Regions from separate parts of the Promicromonospora sp. Populi genome, predicted to be linked through region 1. Evidence: riboswitches for the same ligand, from Rfam matches in the RefSeq annotation. Region 1 holds a riboswitch; the other holds the start of a gene.
The links. A riboswitch is a leader RNA that binds a small molecule or an ion and turns the genes downstream of it on or off. The one in region 1 is predicted to bind S-adenosylmethionine.
Positions count from the first base shown of each region.

Region 2: another riboswitch for S-adenosylmethionine. It lies ahead of AB1046_RS16740 (methylenetetrahydrofolate reductase); the one in region 1 lies ahead of metE (5-methyltetrahydropteroyltriglutamate--homocysteine S-methyltransferase).

Region 1 is NZ_CP163528.1:1,082,261-1,087,107, reverse strand. Features, by position in the region: gene metE (5-methyltetrahydropteroyltriglutamate--homocysteine S-methyltransferase) at 51-2,528, opposite strand; SAM riboswitch class I at 2,537-2,639, opposite strand; gene AB1046_RS04900 (hypothetical protein) at 2,766-3,680, opposite strand; gene AB1046_RS04895 (RNA polymerase sigma factor) at 3,682-4,185, opposite strand; gene AB1046_RS04890 (M15 family metallopeptidase) at 4,354-4,847, shown strand, end outside.
Region 2 is NZ_CP163528.1:3,696,109-3,700,955, forward strand. Features, by position in the region: gene AB1046_RS16725 (extracellular solute-binding protein) at 1-653, shown strand, start outside; gene AB1046_RS16730 (carbohydrate ABC transporter permease) at 728-1,603, shown strand; gene AB1046_RS16735 (carbohydrate ABC transporter permease) at 1,603-2,526, shown strand; SAM riboswitch class I at 2,608-2,723, shown strand; gene AB1046_RS16740 (methylenetetrahydrofolate reductase) at 2,728-3,672, shown strand; gene AB1046_RS16745 (N-acetylmuramoyl-L-alanine amidase) at 3,798-4,847, shown strand, end outside.

The DNA.
Region 1 (4,847 bases):
GCGGAGAAACTTAGGACTCGAAGTGGTGCCGGGCCGGGACGCAGGACCGGTCAGAGGGTGGCGCGGACTCCGCGGGCTGCCGCTACCAGGTTGCGGAGGGAGTCCGTCGTCTCCGCGTAACCGCGGGTCTTGAGGCCGCAGTCGGGGTTGATCCAGACCAGCCGCGGGTCGATCGACTTGGCAGCCAGAGAGACCAGGTCGGTCACCTCTTCGACCGACGGCACCCGCGGGCTGTGGATGTCGTAGACCCCCGGCCCGATGCCGCGCCCGTACCCGGCGTCGGCCAGCTCGGGCACGATCTCCATGCGGGACCGCGCGGCCTCCACGGACGTCACGTCGGCGTCCAGGCCGTCGATCGCGCCGATGACCTGCCCGAACTCCGAGTAGCACAGGTGCGTGTGCACCTGGGTGGAGGTCTGTGCCCCGGACGTCGCCAGCCGGAACGAGCGCACCGACCAGTCCAGGTAGCCCGCGTGCGCGGCCCGGCGCAGCGGCAGCAGCTCGCGCAGCGCAGGCTCGTCCACCTGCACGACGCCGATGCCCGCCGCCTCCAGGTCCGTCACCTCGTCCCGCAGGGCCAGCGCGACCTGGTCGGCCGTGTCGCCCAGCGGCAGGTCATCGCGCACGAACGACCAGGCCAGGATCGTGACCGGTCCCGTGAGCATGCCCTTGACGGGCTTGCTCGTCAGGGACGCCGCGTATGCGGTCCAGTCCACCGTCAGCGGCGCGGGCCGGGACACGTCGCCCCACAGGACCGGCGGCCGCACGCAGCGCGAACCGTACGACTGCACCCAGCCGTGCACCGTGGTCGCGAACCCGTCGAGCTGCTCCGCGAAGTACTGCACCATGTCGTTGCGCTCGGGCTCACCGTGCACCAGCACGTCCAGGCCCAGCTCCTCCTGGAGCGCCACGGTGCTCGCGATCTCGGCACGCATCGCTGCCGTGTACTCGGCGTCGGACAGCTCGCCCCGCACCCAGGCGGCCCGCGTCTGCCGGATCTCGGACGTCTGCGGGAACGAGCCGATGGTGGTGGTCGGCAGCGGCGGGAGGTCGAGCCGCGCCTGCTGCGCGGCGGCGCGCTCCGCGTACGGCGCGCGCTCGACGTCGGCGGGGGTCAGGCCCGCGGTCCGCTCCCGGACCGTCGGCACGACGACGCCGGGCGCCTCGGCGCGCGACCGCACCACCGCCGTCGACTCGGCGAGCTGGTCGGCGACCGCCGCCCGGCCCTCGGCCAGACCGGTGGCCAGCGTGACGACCTCGGCGACCTTCTGGTCGGCGAAGGCGAGCCAGGACTTCAGGCCGGCGTCCAGGCGGGGCTCGTCGGCGACGTCGTGCGGCACGTGCAGCAGCGACGTCGAGGTGCCGACGGCGACCGCCCCCGCGCCGAGCGCGGTCAGGCCCTCCAGGGTGGTCAGCCGGGCGTCGAGGTCCGCGCGCCAGATGTTGTGCCCGTCGACGACGCCCGCGACCAAGGTCTTGGTCTCCAACCCGGGGACCGTTCCGGCGATCCCGTCGCCGGCGACGCCGGTGGGGACGGCGCCGCGGACCAGGTCGACAGCAATCGCCTCGACGTCGGTGCCGGCCAGCAGGGCCAGCCCGTCGCCGGCGTCGCTGCGCAGGCCGCCGTACGGCGCGGTGACCAGGATCGCGGGCCGCTCCGCCGGGACGCCGTCCGCGCCGGGCGCGGGGGAGAGGTCGGTCGCGAGCCGGGAGTACGCCCGGCGGACGGCGTCCGCCACCTCGTCGAAGGGGACGTCGAGGAGGTCGGTGACCAGCGCGGGCTCGTCGAGCTGCACCCACGGGGCGCCCGCGGCGGCCAGGGCGCGGAGCACCTCGGCGTACGCGGCGACGACGTCGTCGAGCCGGTCCAGGGGACGGAACCCTGCGGGTGCGTCGCCCGCGGCTGAGGAGTGAGCTTGCGAGCCCCGCAAAGCCGCGGCAGAGGGCCCGGCCGCCTTGCTGAGCAGCAGGAACGTCACCGGCCCCACCAGGACGGGCCGCGTCACGACGGCCTGGCCGCCGTCCGCGGGCTGGGCGAGCTCAGTGAACTCACGCACCGCGCGGTCGTCGACGAACCCGATAGGGGTGTCCGGCCCGATCTCGGGGACCAGGTAGTGGTAGTTCGTGTCGAACCACTTGGTCATCTCGAGCGGCGGCTTGTCGCCCTCGCCGCGGGCCAGGGTGAAGTAGCCCTCCAGGGAGAGGCGGCCGGGGGCGCCGTCGGCCGATATCGCGAGGTCCCGGAACCGTTCGGGCACGGCGCCGAGCAGGGCGACGGCGTCGAGCACCTGGTCGTAGAAGGAGAACGAGCCGGGGACGGCGGCCGAGCCCGCATCAAGGCCGAGCCCGACGAGATGGCGTGCTGTGGTCAGCCGCAGGTCACGGGCGGTCGCCTCTAGTTCCTCGGTGGTGGTGCGTCCGGCCCAGAGTGCCTCGACGGCGCGCTTGAGCTCGCGTCGTCGGCCGATGCGCGGGTAGCCCAGAATCGTTGCGTGGGCAAGGTGCGGGGGCGTGAACTCGACTGCCATGCGTATCAGCTCCATCGGACCTGGCGTTAGCACCTTGCCCGGAATTGGCGCTCCGGAGGCAGGTTGCTGCGGTGTCGTTGAGCCAGGACTCTCGACCGCTCTGGATGATTGACCTGGATCGTAAGCATGCCCGGCATGTGGTCGCGAAAGCGTCCATCCCTCGGACACTCATCTGCCTCGGACCGTCGCCAACAAAAAGTGTGCCAAGCGAGCAGCCGCACCACGGGCTACGCGCTATCACGACCCGGGTGTGTCGTCGTGCTCGGTCGGCCCCGGGCTCGGCTCGGTGCAACCCGCCCAAGTGAACTCGTTGTGCATGACGTACTGGCTGCCCTGGTCCGACTCGGCCCGGATCTCCCCGGCCAGCGGCAGCCAGGTCGCCACGTCGACCAGCAGCTCGAAGCGGGTCACGGCACCGTCCAGCACCAGGGTGTCCGAGGGGGTGATCCTGATCCGCACAACCGTCTGCCCGTCCACCGACTCCATGCCAAGGTCCTCGTGGAGGAGATAGTCCGTGCCTTCGAGCTGGGGCAGGCCGAACAGCGCACTGATCGATACCGCATGCAGCGCCTGCAGGGGCTGGTCGTCCAGCAGCACGGCCTTGGGCGGCTCCGCACCCGTCGGGGGGAGGGCGTCGAAACCGGACGTCGACTCGGTTCCGAGGGTTGAGCGCGACTTGAGCCGGCAGCTGTCACTGCCCATCGCCTGCACCGCGCGGGTGACCACGTCATCGGCCGTCAGGTCGAGGAGCCGCGACGGGTCGGAGGTCGACGCGCTCGGGGCCGAACCCGGGAGGGCACGCAGCACAGGTGGGCCGGCGAGGCTCACCGCGAGGATCGCGGCCGCGGCGGCCGCCGCCCCCCACGCGAACGCCTGCCCGCGGCGAGCTCCGGACCGGGGCCGCCAGGCGGCAGACCCGGGATCGCGCAGCAGGATCTCGACACGTTCGGTGCCGACCCGGTCCGCGGGGGCGAGTCCGGGCGCCGCATCTCCTGCGCGAGCCCGCGACTCGGCGTACAGCCGCGCCAGATCGATCTCGGGCTCGACCTCGCGCAGGGCGCGGCGCACGCGCGTCAGCTCGTTCTCGGTCTGGTCAGAGTCGGCCCGGTCGACATCGAACCGCCCAGCATCGAACTGGTCACGATCGGCCACGTCAGGCTCCTCTCTCGGTCAGCTTTTCGTAGGCCGCGCGCAGCCGCCGTCGGGCCCGGTGCACCCGGGTGGCGGCGACCGCCGTCGTGCAGCCCATGACCTGGGCGACTTCCGCCGTGGACAGCTCGGCCGCGCCGAGCAGGGCGATGACCTCGCGGTCGGCGGGGCGCAGCAGCGCCATCGCGCGCCGGAGCTCGTCGAGCTCGCCGGTCAGGCGGACCTCGTCCTGGCCTGCCGGCTCGGGATGTGCACGCACCCGCTCGACCAGCGCGATCCGCCGGTGCCGGGCGCGCGCCTGGTTCGCCATCACCCGGCGCGCCACCCCCAGGAGCCAGGCGCGTGGGTTGTCGGGCAGCTCGCCCTTGCGCCACACGATCGCGAAGACCTCGGCGACCACGTCGTCCGTCTCGGCTGCCGGGAGCCGGGAACGTGCGTAGCGGTAGACGGCGGTCGCGTGCGCAGCGAAGAGCTCCTCCGTGCGTTCGGGCGTGAGCGTGCCCGGCACGAGGGGGTGCGAATCCGTGTTCGTGGCCAGGGCGGGCTCCGGGGGTGAGGAGACATGCTTCCGACTCAGTGTGTCCGGCGGAGACCCGCCCATTACAGGTTCGTAGGTGTTGTCCACGTCACAGCCCGTGCGCTGGCATGAGGGCTTGGCCGACGTACACGAACCGGTGTGACCACCTCTTCGGACCGCCCACCCCTGCCGCGTACGACGACGGGCGCTCGCGCGCCGCTTCCGCTCACGTTGCTTCCGCGCGCGCCGCTGCTGCTCGCCCTGCTTGCGCTCGCTCTGCTGCTGCTCCTCGCGGGGTGTGCGCCCGGCGCCATCGGGACCGTGTTCCAGGAGCCACGCGCGGCAGGGGCGACGCCGGAGTCGCTCGCGCCGCCGGGCTCTGCAGAGTTGGGCCCCGCAGACCCAGCCCCGGCCCCGGCCCCGGCCCCGCCGAGCGACGAGCCGGCGATCGACCTGGCGGCGCACTCGATCACCGACCCCACGAGCCCGTGGGTGGTCGTCAACAAGGGCAGGCCGCTCGACCCGGCCTTCGAGCCCGACCTGACCACGGTCCGGGGCTACCTTGTGCAGCCGGCCGCCGCCCCCGACCTCACCGCCCTGCTGGCGGCCGCCGACGCCGACGGCGTGCACCTCACGCTGCGTAGCGCCTACCG
Region 2 (4,847 bases), 2.6 Mb from region 1:
AGGAGGCGCAGGCCGAGGCGGCCGTGTGGCTGTGGGGCGGCGGCGGTACCTTCGGTGACTCCGACGCCATCACCATCGACACCCCGGAGAACCTGCCGGGTGCCGAGTTCATCAAGACGATGATCGACGCGGGCGCCACGCAGGCCGACGCCGGTGCGACCGACCGCAGCCCGCTGTTCGACATCTTCGTCCAGGGCCAGATCGGCATGCAGGTTGGCCTGCCGCCGAGCGTGGGCCAGATCGCGTCCGACAACCCGGACCTCGAGTACTCGATCCACCCCATCCCCACCGAGGACGGCAGCCCGTTCACGCTGGGTGTGGCCGACCACCTCATGGCGTTCCAGAACGACGGTGACAAGCAGGAGGCCATCACGGCCTTCTTCGACTACCTCTACACCGCCGACGTGTACGTCCCGTGGGTCCAGGGCGAGGGCTTCCTGCCCACCACCCTGTCGGGTTCCGAGCAGCTGGCCGACGACGAGGCGCTCGCCCCGTTCCTCGACGTGCTGCCCGACGCGGAGTTCTACCCCAGCACCAACCCGGACTGGCAGGCGGCGGACTCCGCGTTCAAGGCGCTCTTCGGCCAGCTCGACAGCGACCGGACGGCGCAGGACGTGCTCACCGAGATCCAGGCACAGGTCGACGCGGGCTGACGCCCGGCGCTGACCGCTACAAGCAAGCCCGCGTCGACCACATCCGACGCTGAACCGAAAGCACGAGGAACCCGGTGAAGGACCTGTTGAAGGCCTTGCCGTGGATCGGGCCCGCGGTCGCACTCATTGCGGCCGTGGTCCTGTTCCCGGTAGGCGTGATGTTCTGGAACTCGACCCGCGACATCAGTCAGAGCGGCGTGGACGACGGGGGCGTAGGCCTCGCGAACTTCGCGGCGGTGATCGGCTTCCAGTACTTCTGGCCGATCCTCGGACGGACCGTCATCTGGGTGGTCGTGGTCGTGGGCCTCACCCTGGTCGGCTCGCTCGCGCTCGCGGCGCTGCTGAACAAGGCGTTCCCGGGACGCCGCATCGTGCGCATGGCCGTGATCGTGCCGTGGGCCGCCAGCGTGGTCATGACGACGCTGGTGGTCCACTACGGCCTGGAGCCGTACTTCGGCATCATCAACTCGTTCCTCGTGGACATCGGCCTGATCGATACACCAGAGGGCTACGGCTGGACCCGGCACCCCGAGACCGCGTTCGCGTGGGCCATCGTGGTCGCCGTGTTCGTGTCGCTGCCGTTCACCACGTACACGATCCTGGCCGGGCTGCAGACGGTCCCCGGCGAGACCGTCGAGGCCGCGCGCATCGACGGCGCCGGGGGCCTGCGTACCTACTTCAGCGTGGTGCTGCCGCAGCTGCGGGGCGCGGTGTCGGTGGCGGTGCTGATCAACATCATCAACGTGTTCAACTCGCTGCCGATCCTGCGCGTCATGACGGGGTCCATCCCCGGGTATGACGCCGACACGATCATGACCATGATCTTCAAGTACATGCAGAACCAGCGGCAGATCGACCTGGCCAGTGCGCTGTCTGTCATCGCGTTCCTGGTGGTCATCGGGATCGTCGCCATCTACGTGCGGGTCGTCCGCCCTCTGGAGGAGGTCTGATGACCGCGACCACCGCATCGGCGACCGCGCCGCGCAAGGCGACCCAGCCGCCGTCGGACAACCGGCCGCGCGTGCGAAAGTACACGGAAGACCAGGTGCCGCTCGGGTCCCTGCTGCTGCGCATGTTCGCCGGCCTCGTGGTGCTGGTCGTGTTCATGCTGCCGTACCTGATCATGTTCTTCGGCTCGGTGAAGACGAAGGCGGAGATCAGGTCCGTAGACCCCACCTACTTCCCCACGGAGTGGCACTGGGAGAACTACGTCACGATGTGGTCCACGCCTGAGACGCCGCTCCTGCAGAACCTGATCTCCACCCTGGTGATCTCGCTGTGCGCCACGTTGCTCGTGCTCGCCGTGGCGCTGCCTGCCGCGTACTACACGGCGCGGTTCCGGTTCCCCGGTCGGCTCGTGTTCCTGTTCCTCGTGATCGTGACCCAGATGCTGCAGCCGGCGGTGCTGACGTCGGGCCTGTTCCGCCAGTTCATCGCCCTCGGGCTCCTCGACACGTGGGGCGCGATGATCCTGGTCAACGCGGCGTTCAACCTGTCGTTCGCGGTCTGGATCATGCACAGCTTCTTCGCGAGCATCCCGAAGGAGATCGACGAGGCCGCGCAGATCGATGGCGCCGGCACGTTCACCGTCCTGACCAAGATCAACCTGCCGCTCGTGTGGCCCGGGATCGTGACGGCTGTCGTGTTCACGTTCGTCGCGTCCTGGAACGAGTTCGCGGCGTCGCTGGTGCTGCTGACGACGGCGGGCAACCAGCCGCTGTCCGTGGCGCTGACCAAGTTCGTGGGGCAGTACGAGACCTCGTGGCACTACGTGTTCGGGGTGTCCATCGTGGCGATCGTGCCCGTGGTGATCCTGTTCATGCTGATCGAGAAGCGGCTGGTGGGCGGCCTCGTCGCGGGTTCGGTGAAGTAGGCGGCGCGGACCTGGTTGGGGTCGTCTCGCCGAGCGGACGGAATCTGTCCCAGTGCTGGACAATCGCATAGCATGGTGGCGATCCCATCCAGAGCGGTCGAGAGTCCTGGCTCCGTGACACCGCAGCAACCTGCCGACTTCCTGCCACGTGGCCGTGGCGTGAGGACGTAAGGTGCTCACGCCAGGTTCGATGGAGCAGCCATGGTCGCCGAGATACACCCGCACCGCCCCACGGTGTCGTTCGAGCTGATGCCACCGCGTCGGCCCGACGCCGCGCCGAACTTCTGGGAGACGGCGCAGCGGCTCGTGGCCGCGCGGCCGGACTTCGTCTCCGTCACGTACGGGGCGGCCGGGGGCGACCGGGCGACGTCGCGCGAGGTGCTCGCTACGCTGCTGCGGGGTACGCCCGTGCTGCCGGTTGCCCACCTGACCTGCGTGGGCGCGTCCCGCGAGGACGTGTCCGAGGTGATCGACGAGTTCCTCGAGGCCGGCGTCCGGTCGTTCCTCGCCCTGCGGGGTGACCCGCCGCGCGACGAGCCCCACTGGCGCCCCACGGACGACGACGTGCACTCCAGCATCGACCTGGTCCGGCTGCTGCGGCAGGTGGACGAACGACGCTGCGCCGCGGATGCCAGCACAGCCCTGCGCTCCGCCGCCCGCCCGCTCACCATCGCCGTCGCGACGTTCGTGGACGGTAATCCCGGGGCCGGCACCACGCGGGAGCAGGAGATCCGGCGGCTGCTGGAGAAGCAGGAGGCCGGGGCGAGCTTCGCGATCACGCAGTTCTTCTACCGGGCGCAGTCGTACACGAGGTTCGTCGAGGAGGCCCGGTCGGCGGGCGTGACCATCCCGATCCTCGCCGGGATCCTGCCCACCACGGAGGCGCGCCGGCTGCGCCGGGTCGAGGAGCTCACCGGGGTGGCCGCACCCGCCGACCTGCTGCGGGACCTCGACCGGCTCACCGCGCCCGACGGCGCCGTCGACCCCGAGGCCCAGCACGAGCACGGCATCGGGTACTCCGCCGAGCTCGCGCGCGAGGTGCTCGAAGCCGGTGCGCCCGGCGTGCACGTGTACACGTTCAACAAGCACCGCCCGGCCCTGGACCTCCTGGAGCGCGCGGGCCTGACCGTCTCCCGTCCCCGCTGAGTGCTGGCTGGACATCGCCTGCAGGGTATATCCCTGATGTGATGTATCGGTCGGATGCACGGTCGGCCGATACTACGGATGAAATCGGCCCCTACCCCCAGCGACCGAACCGTGGAGGCACCACCGTGCACGATCACGATCACAGCCCCACCGACCACACTGAACACAGCCACGCATCTCTCGGGCGGCGCGAGCTGCTGCGCGGCGCCGTCGTCCTCGGCATCGGTGCCGCGGGCGCGACGATCGCGGCGCCCGCTGTCGCGACACCTCTCGGTGCCGACCCCGCCGCCTCGCCGTCCCTGGCCCCCGAGCCCGAGGCACCCGCCGACGCCCCGCCGGGCGCGCTGGCCGGGGTCGAGGTCGTCACGCCGACCATCGCGAGCTGCGCCACCTGGGGCGCAGCGGCGGCCCGCGGCACCATCGAACCCGTCGCGGCCAACCCGAACAAGATCCTGATCCACCACACGGCGTCGGCCAACGTCACCGACTACTCGCAGGCCGCCGGTTATCAGATCGCCCGCGACATCCAGCAGTGGCACTTCGCCAACGGCTGGGTAGACACCGGTCAGCACCTGACGCTGAGCCGTGGCGGGTACGTCATGGAGGGACGGCACGGCTCGCTGTCCCGGCTGCAGAACGGCAGCGGCACGGTAGTCGGCGCGCACGCCCCCGGCCAGAACAGCCAGGCCATCGGGATCGAGAACCAGGGCACCTACACGAGCGCCACGCCGCCCGCGCAGCTCTGGAGCCGGCTGGTGGAGCTGTGCGCCTACATCTGCGACCAGTACGGGATCGCGCCGACGCAGATCTACGGGCACCGCGACTACACGGCCACGGCCTGCCCGGGCGACGTCCTGTACTCGATGCTGCCGCAGCTGCGGTCCGAGGTGGCGGCGGCCCTGTCCGGCTCGACCTGGTCGGTCATCGTGGACAACACGTCGGCGGGCTTCGCGGCAGGCGGCTCCTGGCTGACGTCGGCGTTCTCGGCCGAGCGGTACGGCGCCAACTACCGGTACGCGACGCCGGCCGAGGTCAGCGACCTGGCGACGTTCTCGGCGACCATCCCGTCCAACGGTTCGTACCGGGTGGAGGCGTGGTTCCCCGGGATCGCCGGCTACAACACGTCGACGCCGTTCATCGTCTACACCGGGACCGGCTCGTCGACTATCCGGGTT